One region of the Streptomyces sp. NPDC058221 genome, then DNA from elsewhere that is predicted to be linked to it. Evidence: riboswitches for the same ligand, from Rfam matches in the RefSeq annotation. Region 1 holds a riboswitch; the other holds the start of a gene.

Region 1 (7,393 bases):
GCGGCGGACGCGACTCGCGCCACAGCTCCCTGCCGAACAGGAAGGGCGAATTGGCCCCCAGGGCCACCTGGACCGCGGCAACGGCCTGAGCGGCGTTCCACACGTCCGAGAACCGGTCCGGGGTCACCTGCAGATGCAGCTGGACGGACGTGCAGGCGGCCTCCGGTGTGATCGAACCCGAGGCGCAGACCAATCGCTCCACGCCTTCGATATCGAGGGAAAAATCCTCGCCCCGTGCCGCCACCATTTGGTCGTTCAGCAAGGCGTAGCGGTCCACGTCGGAGATGTTCGCCCGGACCATGTCCGCACTGCCTACCGTGGGCAGTATTCCGATCATCATGATCCCGGCATCGACCTCGCCGGCCTTCCGGTCGGCATATCCGAGACCGGTGCGCAACTCCTCGGCCAGCTGATCGAGAACACGGCCGGACAGATGATGGGGAACAATGTTCACTTCCAGATTGAACATCCCGAGTTCCGTCTGGAAATCCCGGCTCGCGATGCGCTCCAGAACCTGTCCGTTCAACATCTTCGGCATACCGTCGGAGCCGGCCAGATTCAGCTCGATCTCCATGCCCATGAGGTTGCGCGGCCGGTCGAACCGGCGCTCCGCCAGGAGCCTCCCCAGCCCCTCCAGGCACTGATGGAGCTTGAGCCGGTACCTCTGCCGGTCGGACAGGTCAAAGGCGCCCGCGACGACCTTCTCCCCCATCGAAGTGTCCCTCCTCGAGTGGGCAGCCCGCGGCCCAGGCCGCTCGCATCACGATCGATAATGCCCAGACGGGGTGATCCATAACGCCCCGCGGACGGCGAGCACCAGCTAATCTGAGGGCCACAGCCCCGTGGCACATTCACTCGGCATGACGCAGTGACGGTTTCCGTCGTCGGCGCGCAGGGAAAGCACCGATGCGTTTCAGCCTACCGCGTCACAGGAAAAACCCGAGGCGGTGGCTGCGCCGCTCGCACCGAATCAGCATAATCTCCGCATAATTAAGTCCGGATACCGTCTTGCCGGCAATAGTCGTGGCAGCTAGTGGAATCACCGCGTGAACACGTGTCGTATAAACTCCGCGGACGAGGCAGAGAGTTGACGCACCGGCTCAGTCACCGGCCTCCTCTGGCCCCGCACGCCGACAGCGCCGTCTGCACCCGCCCACGCTCCACCGTGTCTCCGAAGTGAGAGGCGACCCACTATGCCGCTGCATGTTCCTCCGGCTCCCGCGCCCGCGCTGCGAAGCGTACTCGCGGCGCTCGGCTCACCCACCGCGGTCCGCGAGGCCCGTACCCCCGCCCTGCGGTCCGTCCAGGGACCTCTGAGCCCCGAACACCCGCTTCCCGTCCATGTACTGGACCGCATCGGACCGGGCGGGCTCACGCCCACCACCCGGCTCGCCGCCTGGCGCTTCCAGATCCGCGGCGCGGACCGGGCAATCGCCGCGGCGGACACCATGCTCACCCCCGACGGCTGGACCTTCTCCCACTTCTTCGAGGGTCCCTACATCGCCTCGACCGAACTCGCTCTGCGCCAGGCGGAGGCGGCGAGCACGCAGTACCAGCCCAGGCTGCTGTCCATTCCCGAGCTGTACATGCTGGCGCTGTGGCTCCACGAGGACACCGAGGCCGACGCGTCCGTCGGGTCCCCCGCCCCGGCCGATCTGCTGGTACCGCTGGCTCCCGCCCCACCGGGCATCGCGGCACACCGGCCGCACCGGGTCTCCGATCTGCTTCCCGTGATCACCACCCGCATCACGCCCGGCCCCGGCCCCCTGCTCGGCTCCCCGGCCTGAGCCCCGGCCGCCCCCCACTTCACTGTGCCCCGCCACCGGAATCGGTGGCGGGGCACAGTGCGCGGGGGCGCCTCCCCACCCATCCGGACTAGCCCCATTCGGCCACCCCGAACCACCCGAAGTGACAGGGCAGTTACGTTGAACCGTCCGGCCGGGTGATGCGTCATGAGAGGAGAAGAAGCGCTGCCGCGAAATCCCTGCGGATTGACGCCCGTGGGGCAACACTGGGACCGGACCGATCGATACGGGGGGCGGCCATGAACACTTCGTCAAGCCGCAGGACACTCAACTCAACGCAGCGAAAGAACCCAGCCATGTGTCAGCACCAGCCACCCTGCCCGAACGCCGACTCAGCCGACAGGGAGGCAGCCCGCCCGGTGGCACACCATCCGGAACAGGGCTGGAGCCTGCTGTGCAACGGCGTCCTGCTCTTCGAGGACACCGGCGAGCTGCTCCCGGACGGGCAGATCATCGCGCCGCACCGGCCGCTGGGAACAGGCCGGGTGATGAAGGCCGCCTGACCGCGGCAGTACGGACAGGGGCCGGCCCGGAGAGATCTCCGCACCGGCCCCGACGCAGTTCCGCGTCGGACGGTGGCGCCCGTACTGGACGCCGCTGCCGTCAGTTGTCGTACTCGTCCAGCGGCGGGCAGGAGCAGACGAGGTTGCGGTCACCGAACGCACCGTCGATCCGGCGCACCGGCGGCCAGTACTTGTCGGCGGCCGAGACACCGGCCGGGAAGACCGCCACCTCGCGGCTGTAGCCATGCGCCCAGTCGCCGCCCAGCGCGGCCGCCGTGTGCGGCGCGTTGCCCAGCGGGTTGTCGTCCGCGCTCCACTCGCCGGACGCCACCTTCTCGATCTCGGCCCGAATGGCGATCATCGTGTCGCAGAAACGGTCCAGCTCGGCGAGGTCCTCGCTCTCGGTCGGCTCGATCATGAGCGTGCCCGCGACCGGGAACGACATGGTCGGCGAGTGGAAGCCGTAGTCGATGAGCCGCTTGGCCACATCGTCGATGCTGACACCGGTCGCCTTGGAGATGGGCCGCAGATCCACGATGCACTCGTGCGCGACCAGACCGGCCGGGCCGTTGTACAGGATCGGGTAGTGCGGCTCAAGCCGCTTGGCGATGTAGTTCGCCGCGAGTACGGCGACCTGGGTCGCACGCTTCAGGCCTTCCCCGCCCATCAGGCGTACGTACGCCCAGGAGATCGGCAGGATGCCCGCCGAGCCCCACGGAGCGGCCGAGATCGGGCCGACCCCGGTCTCCGGACCGGCGGCGGGCTGCAGCGGGTGGTTCGGGAGGTACGGCGCCAGGTGCGCGCGCACACCGACCGGGCCGACGCCCGGGCCGCCGCCGCCGTGCGGGATGCAGAAGGTCTTGTGCAGGTTCAGGTGGGAGACGTCGCCGCCGAAGTGACCCGGCTTGGCCAGGCCGACCAGCGCGTTGAGGTTGGCGCCGTCGACGTAGACCTGACCGCCGGCGTCGTGCACCTCGGCGCAGATGTCGGCGACGTGCTCCTCGAAGACACCGTGCGTCGACGGGTAGGTGATCATCAGCACGGCGAGCTCATCGCGGTGCTGCTCGATCTTGGCACGGAGGTCCTGGATGTCGACCTCGCCGTCGTCCGCGGTCTTCACCACGACGACCTTCATACCGGCCATCACGGCACTCGCCGCGTTGGTCCCGTGTGCGGAGGAAGGGATCAGACAGACGGTCCGCCCCTCGTCGCCATTGGCACGGTGGTACGCCCGGACGGCCAGCAGCCCCGCGAACTCGCCCTGCGAGCCGGCGTTCGGCTGGATGGACACCGCGTCGTAACCGGTGACCTCGGCAAGACGCTCCTCCAGCTCACGGATGAGCGTCAGGAAGCCCTGCGCCTGCTCGGCCGGTGCGAAGGGATGCAGCGCGCCGAACTCGGGCCAGGTGATCGACTCCATCTCGGCGGTCGCGTTCAGCTTCATGGTGCAGGAGCCGAGCGGGATCATGCCACGGTCCAGCGCGTAGTCGCGGTCGGCGAGCTTGCGCAGGTAGCGCAGCATCGCGGTCTCGGAACGGTGCTGGTGGAAGACCGGGTGGGTCAGCACGGCGTCGGTGCGCAGCAGCTGCTCGGGCAGCGCGTCGGCGGCCGTCCCGTCCAGCGCCTCGATGTCACCCGTGGCGCCGAACGCCGCCCAGACGGCCGCGATCTCGGTACGGGTGGTGGTCTCGTCGCAGGCGAGCGAGACGTGATCGGCGTCGACGAGCCGCAGGTTCACACCCCGTTCGCGGGCATCGGCGACGACCTGGGCCGCCTTGCCGGGGACCCGGACGGTGAGCGTGTCGAAGTGGGATCCGGTCACCACGTCCACGCCGGCGGCGCGCAGGCCCTCGGCCAGGATCGCGGCGTAACGGTGGGTCCGGCGGGCGATCGTCCGCAGCCCGTCCGGGCCGTGGTAGACGGCGTACATGCCGGCCATCACGGCGAGCAGCACCTGGGCGGTGCAGATGTTGCTGGTGGCCTTCTCGCGGCGGATGTGCTGCTCGCGGGTCTGGAGGGCCAGCCGGTAGGCCTTGTTGCCGTCCGCGTCCACGGAGACGCCGACGAGGCGGCCCGGCAGGCTGCGGGCGAACTTCTCGCGTACGGCCATGAAGCCGGCGTGCGGGCCGCCGAAGCCCATCGGCACACCGAAGCGCTGCGTGGTGCCCACCGCGATGTCCGCGCCCAGCTCGCCGGGCGAGGTGAGCAGGGTGAGGGCCAGCAGATCGGCTGCCACGGTGACGATCGCGCCGAGTCCGTGGGCCTGCTCGATGACGGGCCTGATGTCGCGTACGGCTCCGGAGGCGCCCGGGTACTGCAGGAGAACGCCGAAGACGCCGCGCTCCGCGAGCTCGGCCGGGATGCCGTCGGTGAGGTCGGCGACGACGACCTCGACACCGGTCGGTTCGGCGCGGGTACGGATCACGCCGACGGTCTGCGGGAGAGCATCGGCGTCGACCAGGAAGACACCGTTCTTCACCTTGCCGACACGTCGCGCCAGCGCCATGGCCTCGGCGGCGGCGGTGCCCTCGTCGAGCAGCGAGGCGCCCGAGGTGGGCAGCCCGGTCAGGTCGGCGACCATCGTCTGGAAGTTCAGGAGGGCTTCGAGGCGGCCCTGGGAGATCTCCGGCTGGTACGGCGTGTAGGCCGTGTACCAGGCGGGGTTCTCCATCACGTTGCGCAGGATCACCGGCGGAGTGAACGTGCCGTAGTAGCCGAGCCCGATCATCGGAGCCAGTACCTGGTTGCGGTCGGCGAGCGCACGCAGTTCGGCGAGCACCTCGGCCTCGGTACGGGCCGTCGGCAGCTGGAGCGCCTCGGCGCTGCGGATGACATCGGGGACGGCGGCTGCGGTGAGCTCGTCGAGCGAGCCGTAACCGACCTGGGCGAGCATCTTCGCCTGCGCCGCGGCGTCGGGACCGATATGACGCTGCTCGAACGGGATTCCCTGTTCGAGCTGGGAGAGCGAAGTGCGACGGGGGGTCATGGTGGAGGCCTCCTGGTCTGTCACGACCTGCGAGGGGCACCACGGCGCGGGGTGCCCGAACGGCCTCCCCCTCTGTCATCTCAACCTGAGAGCTTCACCGGTGCCCACTGCACGCACCGGTTTTCACCGTCGGTGAGGGAAGGACCCGCCACGGCACGCGGCCGTGTGGAACCCGCCCTGCTTTCCAGAGTGACCTCGTCCGTGCGGTACGGGGGCCTGAGAGATTCCGGGGAGGATTTGCTCCTTCGGCGCCTCCGGAACTGATCCGGAGGACTCTCCCGCACGGGGTAAGCAGCCGCTCCCAGCCTACCAGCGGGGTTCCTGGCCCAATTCTCGAGTGGCCGACGCCACGGATCTGCACTTCTGTGGTTCCTGTGGAGTAGTCGCGACCCGTGGGAGGGACCGTGCAGACCGACATCGATCCGCGCAGCCTGATCGGCCGCAAGGCGTTCGACCGCGAGGGCACCAAGATCGGAACCGTGGACGAGGTGTACCTCGACGACGCGACCGGCGTGCCGGAGTGGGCGGCCGTACGCACCGGACTGTTCAGCCGGGACGCCTTCGTCCCTCTCGAACCCAGCGAATTCGTCGGGGACGCCCTGCGCATCCCCTTCGACCGTTCGCTGATCAAGGACGCACCCGACTTCGGGGTCGGCCGGCATCTCTCGCCGGAACAGGAGCTCCAGCTCTACCGGCACTACGGTCTGGACTCCCCGCCCGAGGAGACCGGCCCGGACCGGGACTTCGGCAGGCTGGCCGGCCAGGACGAGTAGTCGGCCGGGTCCCGCACGAGGGGGAGCGGATCGGCCGGCTGGAGTTCCGGATCATCGATTCGGAACGTACGCACCCGGCCGGGCGCCGATTCCGGCTCCTCGAAGCGCACCGTCACCCGGCCGACCCCGCTGCCCTGCACCCAGCCGTGCCCGTAGGCGCCGTGCCGCACGTCGTGCCCGGCCGGCCAGCGCCGGGCGGCGAGCTGCTCGGCGCTCTCCTGTTCCGGCTCCTCGTGCCGCGCCTGCTCCTCCTCCGTACCGGCGTCCGCTGCCGGCTCCGCGTTCAGGGCGAGCTCGGCAGCCGTCCGCTCGTCGGCCGCCTGCGCGAACAGGTCCTCCTGGGTGAAGTCGGCCAGGCCGGTGACCCCCACGCCCAGCAGCCGCACTCCCCCGGTGGTGTCCACCGACTCCAGGAGCCGCGCCGCCGCCTCCCTGACCACTGTGGGATCGTCGGTGGGTCCTCGCAGCGTCTCGGACCGGGTCAGCGTCGAGAAGTCGTACCGCCGCACCTTCAGCACCACGGTCCGGCCGGAGCGCGACGCCGCCCGCAGCCGCTGGACACACCGGTCGGCGAGCCGCTCCACCTCGCTCCTGACCCGGACACGGTCGTGCAGGTCCGTGTCGAAGGTGTCCTCGACCGAGACGGACTTCGCGTCGCGCTCGGAGACGACGGGCCGGTCGTCCTGACCGGACGCCATCCGGTGCAGCGCGCCGCCGTGCGCCTTGCCCAGCAGCCGTACGAGCTCCGCCTCGCCCGCCTCGGCCAGATCGTTCACCGTGGTCATCCCGGCGCGGCGCAGGTGGTCCGCGGTGGCCGGTCCGACGCCGGGCAGCGTACGTACCGGCATGGGTGCGAGCAGTTCCCGCTCGGTGCCCGGTTCTATCAGCAGGATCCCGTCGGGCTTCGCCTCCTCGGAGGCGATCTTGGCCAGCATCTTGGAGCCCGCGAGGCCCACGGAGCCGCTGAGCCCGGTGACCGCCTCGATCGCCTCGCGCAGCTGCTCACCGATGACCAGCGCCGAGGCCGTGTCGTCCGCCGTGCCACCGGCCTCCAGGTCCACGAAGGCCTCGTCCAGGCTGAGCGGCTCCACCAGCGGTGACAGCCGGCCCAGCAGCTCCATGACCTGGTCGCTCACGGTCCGGTAGAGCGCGAAGCGCGGCACGAGGTAGGCGGCGTTCGGCGCCAGCCGTCTGGCCTGCGCCATCGGCATGGCCGAGTGAACCCCGAAACGCCGGGCCTCGTACGAGGCGGTGGCGACGACCCCACGAGGCCCCAGCCCGCCCACCACGACCGGCTTTCCGCGCAGACTCGGTTTCGCCGCCTGC
Region 2 (7,393 bases), on a different contig from region 1:
ACGGCAGCCTCTTGCGGCGGTGCAGGACCAGCTGCTTGTCGGCGTCGAAGTCGATCTCGTGCATGCCCAGGAGGTTGAGCCGGCCGGTGGAACGGATCGCGGCGACGCGGTCGTCGGCCGTTTCGACGTCGACGGTGCGCGGGGACTCGCCCTCCAGACCGAGCAGGACGGCCTTGGGGGTGCCGTGGCCGTGGCCGGTGGCGCCGAGCGAGCCGAACAGCTCGGCGCGTATCGAGGCGGTGTGGGCGAGCAGGCCCTCGTTCTTCAGCCGGCGAGCGAACATACGGGCCGCGCGCATCGGGCCGACCGTATGGGAGCTGGACGGGCCGATACCGATCGAGAACAGGTCGAAGACCGAGATGGCCACGGGTGACTCCTAAGGGTTGGTAGACGCCGTTGTCTGCCGGGTGGTGCGGTACGGGCCGGGTGGGCCCGAAGAGCGGGGACAAGGGATGGGGCACCGCGCCCACTGTTCAGTGTGCGCGGTGCCCCTCCCGAACGTGCAAAACCGCCGGTCGGACTACTTGATACCGGGGTACAGCGGGAACTTCTCGGCGAGCGCGACGACGCGGGCCTTCAGGTCGTCCGCGTCGTAGACGGGCTTGAGGGCGGAGGCGATGATCTCCGCGACCTCGGTGAAGTCCTCGGTCCGGAAACCGCGGGTGGCCAGGGCCGGCGTGCCGATCCGCAGACCCGAGGTGACCATCGGCGGCCGCGGGTCGTTCGGGATGGCGTTCCGGTTGACCGTGATGCCCAGCTCGTGGAGCCGGTCCTCGGCCTGCTGGCCGTCCAGCTCGGAGTTGCGCAGGTCCACCAGGACCAGGTGCACGTCCGTGCCGCCGGACAGGACGGAGACCCCGACCTCGGTGACGTCCGGCTGCACCAGACGCTCCGCGAGGATGCGGGCGCCGTCCAGGGTGCGCTGCTGGCGCTCCTTGAACTCCTCGGTCGCCGCGACCTTGAAGGAGACCGCCTTGGCCGCGATCACGTGCTCCAGCGGACCGCCCTGCTGACCGGGGAAGACCGCAGAGTTGATCTTCTTGGCGAGCTCCTGGGTCGACAGGATGACGCCACCGCGCGGACCGCCGAGGGTCTTGTGCGTGGTCGTCGTCACGACGTGGGCGTGCGGCACCGGGCTCGGGTGCAGACCCGCGGCGACCAGACCGGCGAAGTGCGCCATGTCGACCATCAGGTACGCGCCGACCTCGTCCGCGATCCGGCGGAAGGCGGCGAAGTCCAGCTGACGGGGGTAGGCGGACCAGCCGGCGACGATCAGCTTCGGCTTGGACTCCTTGGCGAGGCGCTCGACCTCGGCCATGTCCACGACGCCGGTCTCGTCGACGTGGTACGGGACCACGTTGTACAGCTTGCCGGAGAAGTTGATCTTCATGCCGTGGGTCAGGTGACCGCCGTGCGCCAGGTTCAGGCCCATGATCGTGTCGCCCGGCTTCAGCAGCGCGAACATCGCGGCGGCGTTGGCCTGCGCACCGGAGTGCGGCTGCACGTTCGCGGCCTCGGCACCGAAGAGCGCCTTGATGCGGTCGATGGCGATCTGCTCGATCACATCGACGTGCTCGCAGCCGCCGTAGTAGCGGCGGCCGGGGTAGCCCTCGGCGTACTTGTTGGTCAGGACGGAGCCCTGGGCCTCCATGACCGCGACCGGAGCGAAGTTCTCCGAGGCGATCATTTCGAGGGTGGACTGCTGGCGGTGGAGCTCGGCGTCGACAGCGGCGGCGACGTCCGGGTCCAGCTCGTGGAGGGAGGAGTTGAGAAGCGACATCAGGTGGTCCCTTGGGGTCTCAGTTGCCGGAGAACTCGGTGTACTCGTCGGCGGAGAGCAGATCCTTCGGCTCCTCGGCGACACGTACCTTGAACAGCCAGCCGCCTTCGAACGGTGCGGAGTTCACCAGCGAGGGGTCGTCCACGACGTCCTGGTTCGCGGCCGTGATCTCGCCGGTCACCGGCGAGTACAGGTCGCTCACCGACTTGGTCGACTCCAGCTCACCGCAGGTCTCGCCCGCGGTCACCGTGTCACCGACCTCGGGGAGCTGGGCGTAGACGACGTCACCGAGCGCGTTGGCCGCGTACTCCGTGATGCCGATCGTGGCCACGCCGTCCTCGACGGCCGACAGCCACTCGTGCTCCTTGCTGTACCGCAGCTGCTGGGGGTTGCTCATGACCTGAATTCTCCTGTACGCGGGGGAGTGCTGATGAACGATGGTCTTACGGTGTGAGACAGGACTGCGTCACGTACGCGGGGCCCTCGGCCGCCCGCGGGTTACTTCCGGCGCTTGTAGAACGGCAGCGCCACGACCTCGTACGGCTCGTGGCTGCCCCGGATGTCCACCGCGACGCCCTCGGTGCCGGGCGTGGCGTGCGCGGCGTCGACGTACGCCATGGCGATCGGCTTGCCGAGCGTGGGCGACGGGGCGCCCGAGGTGACCTCGCCGATGACCTGGCCGCCCGCGGTGACCGGGAAGCCCGCCCGCGGCACCCGGCGGCCCTCGGCGACCAGGCCGACGAGCTTGCGGGGCGGGGCGGTCTCGGCGCGCTCGGCGGCGGCCTCCAGGGCCTTGCGGCCGACGAAGTCGCCCTCCTTCTCGAACTTCACGACCCGGCCGAGACCGGCGTCGAACGGGGTCAGCGTGGTCGTCAGCTCGTGCCCGTACAGCGGCATGCCCGCCTCCAGGCGCAGCGTGTCGCGGCAGGACAGCCCGCACGGGATCAGCCCGCGGGAGGTGCCGGCCTCGGTGAGGGCCCGCCACAGCCGCTCGGCGTGCTCGGGTGCGACGAACAGCTCGAAGCCGTCCTCGCCGGTGTAGCCGGTACGGGCGATCAGTGCGGGGACGCCGGCGACCGTGCCGGGCAGTCCGGCGTAGTACTTCAGACCGTCCAGGTCGGCGTCGGTGACGGCGGCCAGGATCGCGGGGGACTCGGGGCCCTGGACGGCCAGCAGCGCGTACGCGTCGCGGTCGTCGCGCACCTCGGCGTCGAAGCCCTCGGCGCGGGCGGTCAGCGCGTCCAGCACGGTCTGGGCGTTGCCCGCGTTGGCCACCACCATGTACTCGGTCTCTCCCAGCCGGTACACGATCAGGTCGTCCAGGATGCCGCCGTCCTCGGCGCAGATCATCGTGTAGCGGGCCCGGCCCACGGAGACGGTGCCGATGTTGCCGACCAGCGCGAAGTTCAGCAGCGCCACGGCCGCCGGACCGGTGACGGTGATCTCGCCCATGTGGGAGAGGTCGAAGAGGCCGGCCTTCGTGCGGACGGCGTTGTGCTCGTCGCGCTCACTGGCGTACCGCAGCGGCATGTCCCAGCCGGCGAAGTCGGTCATGGTCGCGCCCAGCGAACGGTGCAGGGCATCGAGGGCTGTGAGGCGGGGGGCGGTGCTCATGGATAAGGCTCCCAGGGCATGACGACGAGGACGATCCCTCCCCATCTGTCATCGGAACCTGAGAGGTTCGCCGAGAGACCCCGCAGGGGTCCGGCTTGCACCTTGGGTGGAGCCGCAGGGCGACTCGCTTTTCAGATCTGCCTCATCCACGCGGTACGGGGCCTGAGAGATTCAAGGGAGGATCTTGCTCCTTCGGCGCCCGGTCATGGACCGGAACTCTCCCGCGCGGATTCAAGCGGCCTTTATGCAGTTGGCCGGGTCATCATCGCACGCATCGCCGGGCAGCGGGGCGCCGGTACCCCACCGGATCCGGCGGGTCGGACGCTTGTGCCGCATTACCTTTTCTTTACACTTCTTGGCAGGTGTGGGGCCGGCCGACAGGGGGATGGCGATGACGTTGCGGCGGTATGCGGCGACCGCGGGGGTCGCGCACGGCGCACTGCCCGCACAGCAGGGTGCGCCGGCCCGGGAGACGCACGGCCCGCACGGGCCCGTCGTACGGGATCTGCGCGAACGGGCCGGGCGCAGCCCGCGGAGCCTGCACTTCGCGCCGGGCGACGTCGTGGTGGTCTCCGGACTGCCGGGCAGCGGCAAGTCCACCCTGATCGGACGGACCGTGTCCGCGTCCGCACGTGTCATCGACTCCCAGGACGCCAGGGACCGCTGGGCCGGTCTGCTGCCCCGCTCGGTTCCGTACGCCCTCTACCGCCCGTTCGTCCGCGTCGCCCACTACTGGGGGCTGTGGCAGGTGCTGCGCTCCGGCGTCTCCGTCGTCGTCCACGACTGCGGCGCCCAGGCCTGGGTGCGCGGCTGGCTGTCGCGCGACGCGCGGCGGCGCGGCCGCGTCCTGCACCTCGTCCTGCTGGACGTCACCCCGCAGACCGCGCGGGCCGGCCAGCGCGAGCGGGGGCGTGGCGTCTCCGGATACGCGTTCGCCCGGCACCGCAGGGCGGTGCGCAGGCTGCTGCGGGACACCGAGACGGGCATGCTGCCGCTCGGCTGTGTCTCGGCGGTGCTGCTGGACCGCGAGGCGGCGGCGCTGCTGGCCCGGATCACCTTCGCGGACGCACAGGCGTTACCGGACAGCACGCGGAGCCGGTAGCACGCTTCCGATGCCTGGACACCCGGGGCGCGGCGCTAACCTCTAGTGCTGCGTCAGCCAAGGTTTGCGCGTAAAGGAGCGGCGTCGGGTGCGTGCTCTCGGCATGCCGGCCGGAAGCCCTCGTACTGGACGTACTCGGGCTTTCGGCCGGTGCGGCGAGAGTGCGTGCATGGCGTCGCGACGGGGTGAACCTTGGCTGGCGCAGCACTAGCTGCACGGCAGGGGCGAGAGAGGGAAGCAGTGGATATTCCGGCACCGGACGGGACCCATCCGCAGGGCGGATGGCCGGCCAACGAGCTCGAAGAAGTGCTGGGCGTCTCGCTCGGCAGCCCGGAAGCGGGCGGCCGGCTGGTGGAGGTGCTCGGCCGCAGCCACCTCTGGGTGCCGCTGCCCAACGGCGGCGGGCCGGACGCGACCGACCTGGATCTGCCGACACTGGAGATCGACGGCGCACCGTACGTCCCCGTGTTCAGCTCCGAGCAGCAGTTCCTCACCTGCGTCGGCACCCATATGTCCTTCACCGTGGCGCCCGCCCGCGAATTCGCCCGCGGGCTGCCACCGCAGCTCGGCATCGCGGTGAACCCGGGCGGCGCGGTCGGCATGCCGCTCCCGCCGCCCGCCGTCGCCGAGCTCTGCCGGACCGGACGCACCCTGCTCGACGGACCCGCCAGCGGCGGCCGGGTCCGGCTGTACGAGCCGGACTGGAAGGAGGAGCCCGTCGACTTCCTCTCCGCCGCGGCCGGCGAGTTCGAGGAGAGCGGGGTCGTGCTCAGCGCCCGCAGGGCCCTGGCCAGCATCGAGGGCGGCGACCCCGTCCTCTTCGTCGGCGTCGAGTTCTCCACCTGGGACGGTGCCGGGCGCAACGCCCCCATGGACGCCCTCGGCCGGGCGCTCGGCCGCGTCGAGGTGCCGTGGCCGGTCAACCTGGTGCTGCTCGACGTGGCACAGGACCCGGTCGCCGACTGGATGAGGGCGCGGATCCGGCCGTTCTACCAGCGCGCCGCCGAGTAGCACGGCCCGTCGCACCGCCGGGTGACAACGTCAGCCCACGGCGTCAAGTCGGTGTCATGACCGGCGCCTAAGCTGGTTTGATGGCTGGTGCCTCGGCACCGCGCCGTACCCGAGTGCCCCGGGAGCGGCAGGGCCGACACAGTGGATCGAAGAGGGGCGGGACCCAGGGTGAGTGCGTCAGGCACCGCGGCGGCCGGGCAGGTCGAGCACATGCTGCGCCAGGTGACGCCCGGGCGCTACGACGCGTACGAGGCTCTGCTCCGGGCCCTGGCGGGTGACCGGATCTGGATGCTGCTCTGGAACGGCCGGGCCGGTTCACCCGACGCCCAGTACGGCAACATGGAGATCGACGGCCTCGGTTACGCCCCCTGCGTCACCTCCGCCCATGAGCTCTCCGCCAGTGGCTGGAACCGCGCTCACGAGGTGGTGGGCGGCCGCGACATCGCCCGCGCCCTGTTCCCCGACCGCTGGGGCATCTGGCTCAACCCGCACGCACCGGGCGGCGGCGTGGGGATCCCCTGGCTGGACCTGCGCCGGATCGCCACCGGTCTCGACCGGATGCCCGCCGGTCCGCTGCGGATCAGCGACCCCGCCGTCGAGACCCCGCACTTCTACGCCCAGCTGACGCAGAACGCCCACCACACCCCGGCGATCCGCTCGCTGCGCCGTGCCTGGGTGCAGCCCGCGCTCGGCGACCCGTACCTCGCCATCGGTCTCGATCTGTACGACACCAGCCAGCCGTCGGTCGACGCGGTGCGCGCCATGATGCAGCAGTCGATCGGCGCGGTCCCGGAGGGGCTCCCGGTCTCCACCGTCGCCATGTCCGACGAGTACGACCCGGTCGCGATGTGGCTGCGGGGCAACTCCCGTCCGTTCTACGACCGGGAGTCGCACGCCCCGGCCGGCCGGAGCGGAGTCGTCGCTCCGGGTTACGGCTATCCGCAGGCGCCCGGCCCGGCGCCGCACGCCTACTAGACCCGGCGGCCCCGCTCACCGGAGCGGACAAAGCTCCCCCCGGCGGACAACACCACCGCCGGGGTCACCCAAATAGCCACGCAATGCAGCCTGTTGGGTGGCATGTCCGTTCTGGTGGATTAGCGGCCGACTGGTCCGCTCACTCGATCAAGCTGTCCGGATAACGGAAGCTCACTGACCGCATCACGTTTGAGCAAACATTCCCCGTCAGGTCTGGCGGGTGATCGCAACCGCGTTGAAGACTCCCCGCTAGTGGGGATCGTCGGCCCTTTGTACGAGGTTGCCCCGACGGACATTCCGCAGACGCTTATTTCGCATCGACACATCAGCCGCATGAACCTGCGTGGCTGACACGCGCCAGGCCGTTACCGCGGCGAGCAAGGGCCGGCCACCGCCGGCAGGAGGGGTCTAAGGCACTGTGACCGCACCGATCGAGACCACCGGATCGGCTGCCGAGGCTCAGCCGGAGGCAGTACTCACGGGAGTCAAGCAGAGCCAGATCGAGGGCCGTTCGCTCGGACAGATCGCCTGGTCGCGCTTCAAGCGCGACAAGGTGGCCGTGGCCGGCGGCATCGTTGTCATCCTTCTGATCCTGCTCGCCGTTCTCTCCAAGCCGATCCAGGCCGTCTTCGGCCTCGACCCCAACGCGTTCCACCAGGAACTCATCGACCCGGCACTGCTCGCCCCCAAGGGCGACTGGGGCGGCATGAGCTGGAGTCACCCGCTCGGCGTCGAACCGCAGTACGGCCGCGACATCATGACCCGGATCATCGAGGGCTCCTGGGTCTCCCTCGTCGTCGCCGTCGGCGCCACTCTGCTCTCCGTGGTGATCGGCGTCTTCTTCGGTGTCGTCTCGGGCTTCTACGGCGGCTGGGTCGACACGATCATCAGCCGCATGATGGACACCTTCC

What was found. Region 1 has a riboswitch for glycine ahead of gcvP (aminomethyl-transferring glycine dehydrogenase). Riboswitches for the same ligand answer to the same signal wherever they lie in the genome.
Region 2: linked by a shared signal. The riboswitch ahead of gcvT (glycine cleavage system aminomethyltransferase GcvT) and the one ahead of gcvP (aminomethyl-transferring glycine dehydrogenase) in region 1 are both predicted to bind glycine.

The regions. Positions count from the first base shown of each region.
Region 1 covers NZ_JBHVWF010000069.1:23,397-30,789, forward strand. The annotation lists gene ACFVW8_RS21975 (glutamate-cysteine ligase family protein) at 1-712, opposite strand, end outside; gene ACFVW8_RS21980 (hypothetical protein) at 1,194-1,787, shown strand; gene ACFVW8_RS21985 (DUF5999 family protein) at 2,102-2,308, shown strand; gene gcvP (aminomethyl-transferring glycine dehydrogenase) at 2,409-5,294, opposite strand; glycine riboswitch at 5,489-5,585, opposite strand; gene ACFVW8_RS21995 (PRC-barrel domain-containing protein) at 5,699-6,067, shown strand; gene ACFVW8_RS22000 (DNA polymerase IV) at 5,992-7,393, opposite strand, start outside.
Region 2 covers NZ_JBHVWF010000085.1:26,655-34,047, forward strand. The annotation lists gene ACFVW8_RS24755 (L-serine ammonia-lyase) at 1-367, opposite strand, end outside; gene glyA (serine hydroxymethyltransferase) at 521-1,780, opposite strand; gene gcvH (glycine cleavage system protein GcvH) at 1,800-2,177, opposite strand; gene gcvT (glycine cleavage system aminomethyltransferase GcvT) at 2,279-3,394, opposite strand; glycine riboswitch at 3,536-3,628, opposite strand; gene ACFVW8_RS24775 (AAA family ATPase) at 3,786-4,496, shown strand; gene ACFVW8_RS24780 (enhanced serine sensitivity protein SseB) at 4,737-5,507, shown strand; gene ACFVW8_RS24785 (enhanced serine sensitivity protein SseB C-terminal domain-containing protein) at 5,676-6,482, shown strand; gene ACFVW8_RS24790 (ABC transporter permease) at 6,901-7,393, shown strand, end outside.